DNA from 3 places in the Pseudomonas sp. LBUM1658 genome. Region 1 is predicted to be linked to each of the others. Evidence: riboswitches for the same ligand, from Rfam matches in the RefSeq annotation. Region 1 holds a riboswitch; each other region holds the start of a gene.

Region 1 (4,766 bases):
CGACCCCATTGCCGATCCGGCCATCGCGGGTCGGGTAATTGGCGAGGATCAGCGCGATGCGCTTTTCGCTGTTCGGCACCCGCGCCAGCTCGATCCAGCGCCGCGCCAGTTCGGCGACGAAGTCCATGCGCGCAGGTGCAGCGCGGTAGCAAACCACATCCGACTGGCTGCGCTCGCTGCGCCAGGCCAGGTCCTTGAAGCTGATGGGCCGACTGATGATCCGTCCGTCCAGTTCCGGCAAGGCGATATGCATCGCCAGGTCCCGCGGCCCGAGGCCCTGCTCACTGGCGCGCCAGCCGGGCTCGTTGTCCTGGGCGCAGATCGCCTGGATCACCGGAATATTGCGGCGGAACGGTCGCAGGTGCGGGGCTTCGGGGCTGGACTGGGCAAAGCCGGTAGTGTTCAAAATCACCGAGGCTGAGACTTCATCCAGCAAGTCCTCGACTACCGTCAGGCAGCCGGGCTCCTTCAGACTGGCCAGCGCAATCGGCAACGGGTTGAGCCCCGCTGCCTGCAAACGCTGGCAGAACACATCGATGAACGCGGTGTTGGCCGCCTGCAAGTGCGAGCGATAAAACAACACCGCCGCCACCGGCTGATCGGCGCGCCAATCAGTTTGCCAGTCGCTGAGTGCGGCGGGGCTTTTGAGCGGATGGTAAATCGCCGTGCGCGGCAGGACTTGTGGTTCGGCCCAGGGGTAATCGCGGCCCAGCCAGCGACTGGCCAGGCAGCGATACAGGTCCAGCGCATTGCCCATACCGCCTTGGCGCAAGTAGTGCCAAAGCCGATCGCGGTCTTCGACGGCCACCGTGCTCAGGTCGCTCAACTCAGGGTCGGGGCGATCATCGCCCGGCACCAGAATCAGTTGCACACCCTGCTCGGCCAGCTGCACCAGCCGCTCCACGCCGTACCGCCAATAGCCGATTCCGCCATGCAGCGAGATCAGGATGATTTTTGCGTGACGCAGTACTTCGTCGACATACAGGTCGACCGAGGCGTGATTCTGCACCTGCATCGGGTTGGCAAGGCGCAGGCTCGGATAATCCTCCGGCAACTGCTGCGCGGCTTCGGCGAGCAGTGCCAGGCTGGAATCGCCGCTGCACAGGATCACCAGCTCGGCGGGGGTTTGGCCAAGGTCGGCAATGTTGTCATCCGAGACGAAACCGCCCGGCTGGGTCCTGAGCAGATGCATGGGTCAGACGCTGAGGGCGGCGCGCAATTGCGCTTCGATCAGGGCTGCGTCCAGTTGCTGTCCGATCAGCACCAGGTGGGTCGCACGGGATTCTTCGGCGCGCCAGGCGCGGTCGAAGTGTTTGTCAAAGCGCGTGCCCACGCCCTGAATCAGCAGGCGCATCGGCTTACCCGGAACCGCGGCGAAGCCCTTGACCCGCAGGATGCCGTGCTCGACCACCAGTTGTGTCAGGGCGTCGAGCAGCAGGCTTTCGTCGGCTTGCGGCAGTTCGATGGAGATGGAATCGAAAGCGTCGTGGTCATGGTCATCATGCCCTTCACCATCAGCGTCGCCGTGGTGATGGTCGTGGTGGCTGTGACGGCTGTCGATGTGTTCTTCGGAGCCGGCGCCCAAGCCGATCAAAACATCCAGTGGCACCCGACCGCTGCTGGCTTCGATGACTTTGACCGCTGGCGGCAGTTCTTCGGCGACTTCCAGGCGCACACGGGCAAGGTCTTCAGGGCTGATCAAATCGGCCTTGTTGAGGATTACCAGGTCGGCACTGGCCAGTTGGTCAGCGAACAGCTCATGCAGCGGCGACTCGTGGTCCAGGTTCGGATCGAGCTTGCGCTGGGCATCCACCTGGTCCGGGAACGCGGCGAAGGTGCCAGCGGCCACGGCCGGGCTGTCGACTACGGTGATCACCGCATCGACGGTGCAGGCGCTACGGATTTCCGGCCACTGGAAGGCTTGTACCAGGGGTTTTGGCAGGGCCAGGCCGGAGGTTTCAATGAGGATGTGGTCCAGGTCAGCGCGACGGGCAACCAACTCGCGCATCACCGGGAAGAACTCTTCCTGGACCGTGCAGCACAGGCAACCGTTGGCCAGTTCATAGACCCGGCCGCTGGCTTCTTCTTCAGTGCAACCGATGGAGCACTGCTTGAGGATTTCGCCGTCGATACCCAGCTCGCCAAATTCGTTGACGATCACTGCGATGCGCCGGCCCTGGGCGTTGTCGAGCATGTGCCGCAGCAAAGTGGTTTTGCCCGAGCCGAGGAAGCCGGTAACGATGGTGACGGGAAGTTTGGCCAGTGTTTTCATCGGATGCCCTTTGGCAAGGTGGCGGGCATACGGGACGACTTGACCGCGCGCACAAGCGCGGAAGATTTCGCCACCGGATCACCCCGCCCGGTTGTAGTGAGAATCTGGGACGAGGCAGGTCTCCTGGCTGACGGTGTGCCAGTCTTTCGACTGGCGAGTTCTGCGCCTTCCCGCGCCTCTGGATAGATGGCGCAGTGGCATGGCAGAAAACCTGACCGTTCACAGTTGCGGGGGCAGCCGCGGCATTGACCGCGTTCCCTTCTTAGCTTCGGTTTGAGTGCCGAAGAACCTCGAAAGCGCAAGGCTACGCATCGCTTGAGGGCGGGTCAATGTTCATCGGCTATTGCGGTCACCTGTGGCGAGGGAGCTTGCTCCCGCTCGGCTGCGCAGCAGTCGTAAAATCTGCAACCACGATTCATCAGGTAGTACGAGTAAACCCAATTGCGACCGCTTCGCGCTCGAACGGGGGCAAGCCCCCTCGCCACAGGGACCTGCGCAATCTTCAGTTGAGAACCCTTGCCAATTGACTCCCAGCCCCCGCCCATGCTCTCCTACACGCCTTGTTACGGGTGCCCTTCACAGGGTGAAACGGGAAACCGGTGAGTCATGTGCTTTACTCAAGCCTTGATCAGTCCGGTGCTGCCCCCGCAACGGTAAGCGAGCGAAGAGTCAGATCCACTGTGCCAGCAGTTCGGCATGGGAAGGTGATTCTTGCAGGCTCGGGCGCAAGCCCAGCCCCTCGCGAGCCCGGAGACCGGCCCGCAATACTGAATAACAAACCCGCGGTGGGCGGGCGCTGTTTGAACCTCTGCGGGCCTGTCTCGCGGGGTTTTCCTGCGCTCGAATCACCCACTGACACACCAGAGGGAAGCGCCATGTCGATCATCAGCAGCACCCGCCACGCAGGCACCAGCAGCACCACAACCACCCTCAGCCAACGCCTGATTGCCGCTATCGGCGCATCGATTCTCGGCGCGTGCCTGGTGTATTTCGCCGGCTTCTCGCACATAGAAGCGGTGCACAATGCCGCCCACGACACCCGTCACAGCTCCGCCTTTCCGTGCCACTGAGACCTGCCGACATGATCAAGCGTATTGCGCAAACCGCAGGTTTCACCGGTCTGCTCGCGGCCTTGTTGCTGACCCTGCTGCAAAGCTTCTGGGTCGCGCCGCTGATTCTCCAGGCGGAAACCTATGAAAATGCCCCGGCTGCCGAAGTTCACGAACATGCTGAAGGCGCGGTCGCCGCTCACACCCATGACGCCGAAGCCTGGCAGCCGGAAGACGGCTGGCAGCGCGTGCTGTCGACCACCGGTGGCAATTTGGTGGTGGCGGTCGGTTTCGCCCTGATGCTCGCCGGTCTCTACACCTTGCGCACACCGAGCCGTACCTCTCAGGGCTTGCTCTGGGGTCTGGCCGGTTACGCGACCTTCTGCCTGGCGCCGACTCTGGGCCTGCCGCCCGAGCTGCCGGGTACTGCCGCGGCCGACCTGGCGCAACGGCAGATCTGGTGGGTCGGTACCGCGGCGTCCACCGCCGTCGGCATCGCGCTGATCGTGTTCGGCAAACATTGGGCGCTGAAGATCCTCGGCGTGGCGACTCTGGCCGTGCCGCACATCATTGGCGCACCACAGCCCGAAGTGCATTCGATGCTCGCCCCGGAAGCGCTCGAAGCCCAATTCAAAATCGCCTCGCAGTTGACCAACGCGGCGTTCTGGCTGGCCCTTGGCCTGATCAGCGCCTGGTTGTTCCGCCGCAACGGCGCAGGTCAGTAACACTCATGACGCCGATCAGCACAGCGCCGACCCTGGTGGTCGGACTGGGCTGCCAGCGTGGTTGCCCCGCCAGCACACTGCGGGCGTTGCTCGACCAGGCGTTGCAGGCCCATAACATCGAGCTTCGAGCGATCCGGGCCTTGGCCAGTATCGACTTGAAACGCGATGAGCCTGGCCTGCTCGAACTGGCCGAGCAACTGGCACTGCCGCTGACGCTGTTCAGTAGCACGCAACTCGCCAGTTTTGAGCCACACCTCAGCCATCACTCAGAGATAGCCTTCGAGCGCACCGGCTGCTACGGCGTGGCTGAAAGCGCGGCCCTGGCACTGGCCGAACAACTGGCGCAAACCCCGGCCAGGCTGCTGATCCTGCGGCAAAAATACGGCCAGGCAACCCTGGCATTAGCCTCCGGCGCGTAAAATCCCCGATAATCCCCGCCCTCGATCATGAGCAATCTTCATCTGAAGCATTGCCGCCACGACTTTGCACAGGAGACCGGCATGACCGTCTACTTTATCGGCGCAGGTCCCGGCGACCCGGAACTGATCACCGTCAAAGGCCAGCGGCTGATCCGCAGCTGCCCGCTGATCATCTATGCCGGCTCGCTGGTGCCGACAGCCGTGCTGGATGGCCACCAGGCCGAACAGGTGGTCAACAGCGCCGAGTTGCACTTGGAACAAATCATTGAACTGATCAAGACCGCCCATGGCAGAGGCCAGG
Region 2 (4,766 bases), 250 kb from region 1:
TGAACCGCATCGACGTCACACAAGGCCTGCTGGACGATGTCATGGTCCTTGCTCGACCAAGGGCTTAACGCTGACAACCAAGGTGTTCGACCCAAGGCGACGGCATCGAACACACTGATCCCATCATCGGTGTCGGCCTGTTGTTCGACCACCGCCAGCGTCTGCGCGATAGTTCGGCGAGGCAGTTCCTTGAGGCGCTGTCCGTCCAGGCGAGCTTCGCCTCGGGTGGGTACCCGCAACCCGGCCAGCAGTTTGAGCAGCGTCGATTTTCCCGAACCATTCGGCCCAACGATGCCGAGGGTCTCGCCGCGACGAATGTCCAGGTTGATGTCATGCAGCAGTTCAACGTCGCGGACATGGAAACCAAGGCCGGAACAACTCAGCACGGATTCACCGATAACAGGCGTGGCAGCATTCATCGGGCATTCCTCCGGCCGATCAGGATCAAAGCGAACACCGGAGCACCGACCAATGCAGTGATGACGCCGACAGGGATCACCTGTCCTTTGATCAGAGTCCGGGAAAGGACGTCAGCGGCGATCAGGAACAGTGCCCCGCCCAGCGCACTGGCCGGCAGCAGACGCGCATGCCGGGTACCCAGCAACAGGCGCACGGCATGGGGAATGACCAGCCCGACGAAACCGATGGAGCCGACAATCGACACCATCACCGCGGTCACCAGTGCGGCGCAACTGATCAGCAGAAATTGCACCCGGCGCACCGCAATGCCGAGCGAGGCGGCCGAGTCGGCGCCAAAGGCGAAGGCATCCAGCGCCCGGCGGTGCCACAGGCAAACCGCGAGACCGGTCAATGCCACGGGCACCGCCAGCCACACCGATGGCCAGCGCACGCCACTGAGATTGCCCAGCAACCAGAACATGATGCCGCGGGCCTGTTCGGAACTGGCCGACTTAGTGATCAGAAACGCAGTGAGCGCATTGAACAATTGCGAACCGGCAATCCCGGCCAGGATGATCTGCCCGGTGCCGCCGGGTGAGCCGCTGGCACGGGCCAGCAAAACAACCACGGCGAAGGCGGCAACGGCCCCGGCAAACGCGCCGACCGACAGCGAAATAAGCCCCGCCCCCAGGCCCAGCAACGCCACCAGCACCGCGCCCGTCGAGGCGCCGGCGGAGATGCCGAGCAGGTAAGGATCGGCCAGCGGGTTACGCAACAGCGATTGCAGGATCACCCCGCAGGTCGCCAGACCCGCACCGCAGGCCGCGGCCACCAGAGCGCGGGTCAGGCGGTAATTCCAGACGATGCCTTCGTCGATCGGGTCGAGGACATAACCGGCAGCCCACAGTTTGTTGGCCAGCACCTGGAACACCACGCCCGGCTCGATCGGCGTCTCACCGATGGCCACACCGGCAATCACGGCAAGAAACAGTGTCACCAATGCCAGCAGAGTACGAATCAGCGTCACGGTCATTTCGGCAGGTCGTAGCCGTTGATGGCCGTTGCCAGTGTTTCAAGACCGTCGAACATTCTCACGCTGGCCTGCATGGCCATTGCGTCGAGGATGATGATGCGATTGTTTTTCACCGCGTCCATGTTGCGGGTCACCGGGTCGCTGCGCAGGAATTCCAGTTTCTTTTGATGGTCGTCAGCGGGGAAGCGACGGCGATCCATACGCGCGATGACCAGGAAAGTCGGGTTGGCCTTAGCGATGGTTTCCCAGCCGACGGTTGGCCATTCCTCGTCGGACTCCACCACGTTACGCACACCCAAAGTGTTGAGCATGAAGTCGGGAATGCCCTTGTGCCCGGCGACATAGGGGTCGATATCCAGACTGGCACTGGAGAACCAGAACAGCGCGCTGGTGTGCTGCAGATCCTTGTTCTGCACGGTGGCAATGGACGTTGCCAGGCTGGCCTTGAGTGTGGCGTTCAGCTGCTGGCCACGTTCCTGCACATCGAAGATTTCAGCCAGTTGGCTGATGCTTTTGTAGAGGCTGTCAATGCGAAACGCCTCCAGACGTGTGCCGTCGGCACCGACCAGGTTGTCCTTGGCTTCACAGTCGGAGGGCATCAGGTAGGTCGGGATCTGCAGCTCGTGGAACTGCTCGCGGGTACCGACCACGCCTTGCGGGCCGACCATCCATTCCAGTTCCACCGCCACCAGTTCCGGACGCTTGCCGATCACCGCCTCGAAACTCGGCTCGTTATTGGCCAGGCGCTCGATCTTGTCGTTCCCTGCCTTGTACTTGGCCAGTACATCGTTGAACCACAGCGAAGTGCCGACCACCCTGTCGTCGAGGCCCATGGCGTAGAGCATTTCGGTGCCGGCCTGGCCGATCGTCACGGCGCGGCCAGGTGCCTGCTCAAAGGTCAGCGTGCTGCCGCAGTTCTCGACAGTCAGGGGGTAATGGGTAGGGGCCGCATGGGCGAGGGCGCAAAAACTCAAGCCCGTGATGAGGGTGGCAAAGCGGGGCAGCAGCATGACGCAATCTCCATTTGAATCGTACACGGAGCAGAGGTGTACGGTCTGGAAACACATCATCGAACGCTGCCAAAAAAGAGCAGTGCAAGGCCGATCACTCAAGTGACCCACGCGGCAAGGATGTCCTTCCCGGACACCCCGCCGGTTAGTGATTTTGCTTGGCCGGCAGGTCTCCTGACTGATGCGTCATCGCCTGGCTCCAGCCTTCCCGGGAGTGATCCCAGTGGCAGTTCAGGAGCAGGCTCAGCACCTACAGTTGCGGGGGCAGTTCCGTTTGATGCTGAGTCAGCACCACGGATTCCCTATTAATCCCATGTGGAAACCGGCGGCGGCATGGTAGTCGATCATGCCGCTCAGCGCGATCCTATGTCTCGAAAGCTGCAAGTCCGGCGAGGTCTCTGCATCGGGATCGAAGATCCGGGACCTGAGCCAGTTCAGCGCTTACGATCAGACGGAACAACTTGTCCGCGCTCTTGCAGACGGGAAAATCCCTGCTTAACTCTGATTCTATGGTCAGTTAGTGACTCTATGGTCACGATAGCCATCCAGGCACCCTCGCATTGTCGTTGCTTGTACTTGCTGCCAGGTTAAACCGGCGCAGGGGTCTGTGTTGACGCATGAAAATCGCCTTAAGTTATTAATGTGTTTGCCTGGCACTTCACTGTCAGGTCCACGTGTCCTGCTTTCTGCGATATGGCCTTGTGGGCAGTTGCTCACGCTGTGCGTTTAGTCCAATTTGTTCCAGGAAGATAATGACATGATGCCCGAAACTGCCATCGTCGAGGTTTGCAAGAAATACAAGGTTTATACCGAGCACTATCTCAACGCCGCCGCTGACAAGACCATCATTCTGGTCAACGGCTCGCTGACAACCACCGCATCCTTTGCCCAAACGGTGCGTTATCTGCAGCCGCGATTCAATGTGGTTCTCTACGACCAGCCCTACGCCGGTCAGTCGAGACTACATAACCTCCAGGACCAACCGATCCATAAGGAAGACGAGGCACAGATACTGCTGGAACTGATCGAACACTTTTGTGTGCACCATGTGCTGTCCTTTTCCTGGGGCGGGGCGGCTACCTTGCTGGCGCTGGCTCAGCGGCCGCGACGAATCGAGAAGGCGGTGATCAATTCATTCGCGGCGCGGATCAGTACACCGATGCGCGATTATCTGGAGAGCGGCCTGAACTTTCTCCATGCCTCTGATCGCGCCAATGTCGGGCGCTTGATCAACAGCACTATTGGCAAGCACCTGCCATCGCTGTTCAAACGCTTTAATCACCGCCATGTCAGCAGCCTGGCCGAGCACGAATACAGGCAGATGCATTTCCACGTCAATGAGGTGCTGACCCACGACATCCACTGCTACATCGCCTGTGCCGATGCCATCGAAATCCCGCTGCTGTTTGTCAACGGCGAATGGGATGAGTACACCTCGGTGGAGGACGCCCGGCTGTTTGCCGATCATGCCCCTCAGTCCCGGTTCCATACCATCAAGAACGCCGGGCACTTCCTCGATATGGAACACCAGGCGGCCTTGCATGACACCCAGCAGGCCTTGCTCGACTTTCTGCAGCCGGCTTCCAGGATCGCGCTGGCGCAGGAGAGCGGGCAACACTGCGCCGCAGGTCAGCTGATACTCCAGTGAGTCTATGGGATCGCACTGATAAGAGGCGGTCAATAGCCCTCGCTCGTGAACGATGGAGACAAGACCATCACGCTGTGCACGATTGGCGGGTACGACTAGCCGATTCCACCATTCGAAGGACCCGCGTCTGCAACGGGGGGTTTGGAGGAGGTAAAGCATGGCACTTTCGCAGAATCATATTTCCCCGACTACCCCGATGGGCGCGAACCTGACCGCGGGCGGAGCGACGTTTCGCGTGTGGGCTCCGCGCGCCCGGGAAGTCCATGTATGTGGCGATTTCAACGGTTGGGTCAGGAACGACTCCACGCAGTTGATGCGCCAGACTGATGGACGTTGGACGGGCTTTGTCACCGGCGCGACTGACGGGAACAAGTACAAGTTCTATATCGTGGGTGAAGGCTCGGAGGGCTTCAAACGCGATCCCTATGCTCGCGAGCTGACAGCGGAATGGCCGAATCCTTCCTGCATAATCCGCTCGGCGCTCAGCTTCCCCTGGCAGGACTGGAACTGGCAAATGCCGGAGTTCAGCGACCTCATCATCTATCAGTTACATGTAGGTACCTGGTACGGCCCTGGGCTGCCGAACCGCGTCGCAACTTTCCTCGACGTGCTTGCCCGGATCGAATACCTGGCCGATTTAGGCATCAACGCTATCGAACCGCTACCGATCGGTGAG
Region 3 (4,766 bases), 2.7 Mb from region 1:
CCGCCGCGCGTTCGTCCGAAGAAAATGCGTTGTCAGTCATGGCCTCTTCGCGAGCAAGCCCGCTCCCACATTAGATCGTGCATCCCCTGTAGGAGCGAGCTTGCTCGCGATAGCGGTTTGCGGGCCGGGCGCAAAAAGCGCGGCCACCGCCGATGGATTGGAAGGGAAATAAAAGTGCACATAAGAGGCGGTCATCCGCCCCTCGCGATACACCGCTTCGGCTCCACGCCCACCATTGGGACTCAGGCCACGGGCAATCGGCTCCAGCGCCGTGCTGGTCAACGAGTGGTGATAGGTATGGCCGCGCAGCGAACCCTCGGGCAGCTCAACCGCCTGCAAGGCCAGCGCCGCCAGACGCTTTTGCATCACCGCATCACCCGCCAGCAACCCCGCCAGTTCAGCACGCAAGCCCTCGACATCGGTCAGCGAATCGAGCAGATACAACATGCCGCCACACTCGGCCAGCAGCGGCTTGCCGGCCGCGTGGTGGGCGCGGATCGCGGCCAGCATCGTGGCGTTTTCCGCCAGCGCGACATGATGCAATTCCGGGTAGCCGCCCGGCAGGTACAAGCTGTCAGCCTCGGGCAGTTCGCGGTCATGGATCGGCGAGAAGAACAGCAACTCGGCGCCCATCGCCTGCAACAAGTCCAGGCTCGCGCCATAGGTGAACGCAAAGGCTTCATCGCGGGCCACGGCAATCCGTACACCGGCCAGCAGCGGTTCGGCGACAACCACCTCAGGCGCGGCAAATTCGACCGCTGGCGGCAGCGCTACTTCGCAACTGCTGGCCAAGGCTTCGGCCGCCGCGTCCAGGCGCAGGTCCAGATCATTCAGCTCGCTGGCCTGCACCAGGCCCAGGTGTCGGCTCGGCAGTTCGATCCCGGTTTCCCGGGACAACGCGCCATACCAGCGCAGGCCTTCGGTCAGGCTGCCTTCGAGCAATTGCGCGTGACGCAAGGTGCCTACGCGATTGGCCAGCACGCCGGCAAACGGTAGGTCCGGCTGATAACGCGCCAGGCCCAGGGCCAGGGCGCCGAAGGTCTGGGCCATGGCCGTGCCGTCGATCACTGCAAGCACCGGGACGCCAAAGTGCCGCGCCAGATCGGCGCTCGACGGTGTGCCGTCGAACAGGCCCATGACCCCTTCGATCAGGATCAGGTCTGCTTCGCCCGCCGCTTCCCACAGCAGTCGACGGCTTTCCTGTTCGCCGACCATCCACATATCCAGTTGATACACCGGCGCACCGCTGGCGCGTTCGAGAATCATCGGGTCGAGAAAATCCGGACCGCACTTGAACACCCGAACCTTGCGTCCCTGATTGCGATGCAAGCGGGCCAGAGCGGCGGTCACGGTGGTCTTGCCCTGACCGGAAGCCGGTGCGGCGATCAATACCGCCGGGCAATGACGTACATCCCTCATGCTTGAATACTCACAGCTCGATGCCTTTTTGCGCTTTGATCCCGGCCTGGAACGCATGTTTGAGCACGCCCATTTCGGTGACCGTGTCGGCCAGGTCGATCATTTCGGGTTTGGCGCCGCGACCCGTGACCAGTACATGCTGCATCGGCGGGCGAGCCTGCAAGTCGCTGAGCACCTGGTCCAGGTCCAGATAACCGTGCTTGAGGGCAATATTCAGCTCATCGAGCACCACCAGGCCAATGGCCGGATCACGCAACAATTCACGGGAGACGGCCCAGGCCGCTTCGGCCGCGGCGATGTCACGCTGGCGGTCCTGGGTTTCCCAGGTGAAGCCTTCGCCCATGACGTGAAAGCGTACTTGCTCGGGGAATCGTCGAAAGAACAGCTCCTCACCGGTGCTGTTGCGACCCTTGATGAACTGCACCACGCCGCATTGCATGCCGTGGCCCATGGCCCGGGCGAGCATGCCGAAGGCGGAGCTGCTCTTGCCTTTGCCGTTGCCGGTCAGGACCAGCAGCAATCCGCACTCGTTCGGCGAGTTGGCGATACGTTCGTCGATTACCGCTTTTTTGCGCAGCATGCGTGCCAGATGGCGTTCGTCACGATCGGGGGAATCAGTCATGGAGCAGCTCTCCGTTGGAAATGGATAACGGGGGGCAGGAATAAAAATAGACGGCATTAAGCCTGGCATCGCCCACCGTGATGCCGTTGGATGGATCAGGCCGGTCTCCGGGCTCATGAGTGGGTGTAATCCCCGACTGCGCGCCTTCCCGGGTCGACTCGCGACACAGTGGCACCAAGCACAGTCTTGACTCATTTACCGTTGCGGGGGCAGCGCCGGGATCGCTGCCCGCTCTGTACCAGAACGCGCACTCACCGGCTTCCCTGTTTCACTCTGTCGACCGGGGTCACAGAGCACCTGAAACAAGTCGCGAAGGTTAGAGGGTTGGGGGTGGAGCGTCAATTAAACCCGGGCAACTATCACCCTGGCATTGCCGTACTGTTCAAAAAGCGGCACGCGGCTGACAGGTTGAACCAACCGGCAGTTACGCGTCTCTATGAATACATCAGTGCATTCATAGGGAGATCAGCATGCTCAAGGCCCAACTTGCCCTTGTCATCGTGCTCACTGGCGGGCTTGCAGCCTGTAGTGAAACCGCCACCCTGCAGGTTTCCGATGGCACCGGGCCGTCGCCGAAGCTGCCGGAACCGAACAAAACCCTGATCCCCACGATGAACATCGCCCCGGCCATCGGCTGGCCTGAAGGTGCCAGACCGACCGCCGCGGGTGGCACTCAGGTAGCGGCGTTTGCCGAAGGGCTTGATCATCCGCGCTGGCTTTACGTATTGCCCAACGGTGATGTGCTGGTGGCCGAAACCAACTCGCCGCCCAAGCCCGACGATGGCAAAGGCATTTTGGGCTGGGTCATGGGCAAGGTCATGGGCCGCGCCGGTGCCACCGTCCCGAGCCCGAACCGGATCACCCTGCTGCGGGACAAGGACCATGATGGCATCGCCGAAACCCGCACAGTATTCCTCGAGAACCTCAACTCGCCGTTCGGCATGACCCTGGTGGGCAATGATCTGTACGTGGCGGACACCGACCGCCTGGTGCGCTTCCCTTACCAAAGCGGGCAAACCTCGATCACTGCGCAGCCAACCAAGGTGGTCGACCTGCCCGGCGGCACCCTGAATCACCACTGGACCAAGAACGTGATTGCCAGCAACGATGGCAGCAAGCTCTACGTTACCGTCGGTTCCAACAGCAACGTCGGTGAGAACGGTCTGGAGCAGGAACAAGGTCGCGCAGCGATCTGGGAAGTCGACCGCGCCACCGGTCAGCATCGGATTTTCGCCTCAGGCCTGCGCAACCCCAACGGCCTGGCCTGGGAACCACAGAGCGGGCAACTCTGGACCGCCGTCAACGAACGCGACGAAATCGGCAGCGACCTGGTGCCGGACTACATTACTTCGGTCAAGGACGGCGCCTTCTATGGCTGGCCCTTCAGTTACTACGGCCAGCACGTCGACGTACGCGTCACTCCGCAAGATCCGGCACTGGTGGCCAAAGCCATCGCTCCGGACTACGCCGTCGGCCCGCACACCGCATCATTGGGCCTGACCTTCGCCGAAGGCAGCAAGCTGCCAGCGCCGTTCACCCAAGGCGCATTCATCGGCCAGCACGGCTCCTGGAACCGCAAGCCCCATAGCGGCTACAAAGTAATCTTCGTGCCGTTCAGCGCCGGCAAACCCAGCGGCCAACCGATTGACGTGCTGACCGGCTTCCTCACTGCAGACGAGAAAGCCATGGGCCGACCAGTGGGGGTGGTGATTGATCGGCAAGGAGGATTGCTGGTGGCGGATGATGTGGGGAACAAGATCTGGCGGGTGTCGGCGGCCCCGTAGGAGCTGCCGAAGGCTGCGATCTTTATCGATCTCCTCTACGCCAAAGAAGCGTGGTGGTGCGATCCATGCCTACCGCTTACGGCACAGCGTCAAACCATCGCCCAGCGGCAGCAAAGACAAATCTACCCGCGGGTCATCCTTCAAGGCGCGGTTCAGGGCCTGGATGGCTCGGGTGTCTTCACTCTCGGGATTGACCTCGAGCACTCGCCCGCTCCACAGCGTGTTATCGAAAATCGCCAGCCCGCCGCTTCGCAGCAGACGCAAGGCGCTTTCCAGATAGGCCGGATAGTTGGCCTTGTCGGCATCGATGAAGATCAGATCGAAACTTGCGCCCTGCCTTTGCTGCTCGAGCTGCTCCAGGGTTTCCAGCGCCGGCGCCAGGCGCAAGTCAATCCGTTGTGCCAGGCCCGCCTCCTGCCAGTACCGGCGAGCGGTGGCGTTGTAATCACCGGGGATATCGCAGCAGATCAGACTGCCGTCATCCGGCAAGGCGGCGGCCATGCACAAGGCGCTGTAACCGGTGAAGGTGCCGACTTCCAGCAAGCGCCGGGCGCCGGTCAATTTGACCAACAAGGCGAGAAACTGGCCCTGCTCGGGCGCCACCTGCCAGCGGGCCATGGGCAGTGCCTGGGTTTCATCACGCAAACGGCGCAACAGTGGCGTTTCGCGCAGGGAAACATCCAGCAGGTAGCTGTAGAGGGAGTCGTCGAGATTGAGGGTGCGAGCGGTCATGACAACCTCTGCAAAGGTGCGACCTAAGGGTTACGCGCCAGACGCTCCGGCTGCAACACCCGCTTGGCGCTGAGATAGGCTTTCTGCCAATAGGCTTTGGACAGGGTATCGAGCTTCACCGTTCCGCCGGTGGCAGGCGCATGAACAAATCGGCCTTCGCCGACATAAATCCCGGCATGACTGACTTGCGAGCCGCCATTGGTGGCGAA

Evidence for each region. Region 1 has a riboswitch for cobalamin ahead of cobW (cobalamin biosynthesis protein CobW). Riboswitches for the same ligand answer to the same signal wherever they lie in the genome.
Region 2: linked by a shared signal. The riboswitch ahead of ACA064_RS17935 (ABC transporter substrate-binding protein) and the one ahead of cobW (cobalamin biosynthesis protein CobW) in region 1 are both predicted to bind cobalamin.
Region 3: linked by a shared signal. The riboswitch ahead of cobO (cob(I)yrinic acid a,c-diamide adenosyltransferase) and the one ahead of cobW (cobalamin biosynthesis protein CobW) in region 1 are both predicted to bind cobalamin.

Annotation. Positions count from the first base shown of each region.
Region 1 covers NZ_CP166798.1:4,192,496-4,197,261, forward strand. The annotation lists gene cobN (cobaltochelatase subunit CobN) at 1-1,192, opposite strand, end outside; gene cobW (cobalamin biosynthesis protein CobW) at 1,196-2,272, opposite strand; cobalamin riboswitch at 2,369-2,580, opposite strand; cobalamin riboswitch at 2,823-3,049, shown strand; gene ACA064_RS19215 (CbtB domain-containing protein) at 3,148-3,342, shown strand; gene ACA064_RS19220 (CbtA family protein) at 3,354-4,046, shown strand; gene ACA064_RS19225 (cobalamin biosynthesis protein) at 4,052-4,465, shown strand; gene cobM (precorrin-4 C(11)-methyltransferase) at 4,547-4,766, shown strand, end outside.
Region 2 covers NZ_CP166798.1:3,946,152-3,950,917, reverse strand. The annotation lists gene ACA064_RS17945 (ABC transporter ATP-binding protein) at 1-419, opposite strand, end outside; gene ACA064_RS17940 (FecCD family ABC transporter permease) at 416-1,432, opposite strand; gene ACA064_RS17935 (ABC transporter substrate-binding protein) at 1,429-2,442, opposite strand; cobalamin riboswitch at 2,590-2,784, opposite strand; gene ACA064_RS17930 (alpha/beta fold hydrolase) at 3,200-4,090, shown strand; gene ACA064_RS17925 (alpha amylase C-terminal domain-containing protein) at 4,248-4,766, shown strand, end outside.
Region 3 covers NZ_CP166798.1:1,537,709-1,542,474, reverse strand. The annotation lists gene bluB (5,6-dimethylbenzimidazole synthase) at 1-40, opposite strand, end outside; gene ACA064_RS07060 (cobyrinic acid a,c-diamide synthase CobB) at 37-1,419, opposite strand; gene cobO (cob(I)yrinic acid a,c-diamide adenosyltransferase) at 1,430-2,041, opposite strand; cobalamin riboswitch at 2,123-2,357, opposite strand; gene ACA064_RS07050 (PQQ-dependent sugar dehydrogenase) at 2,512-3,825, shown strand; gene ACA064_RS07045 (class I SAM-dependent methyltransferase) at 3,895-4,557, opposite strand; gene ACA064_RS07040 (C40 family peptidase) at 4,581-4,766, opposite strand, start outside.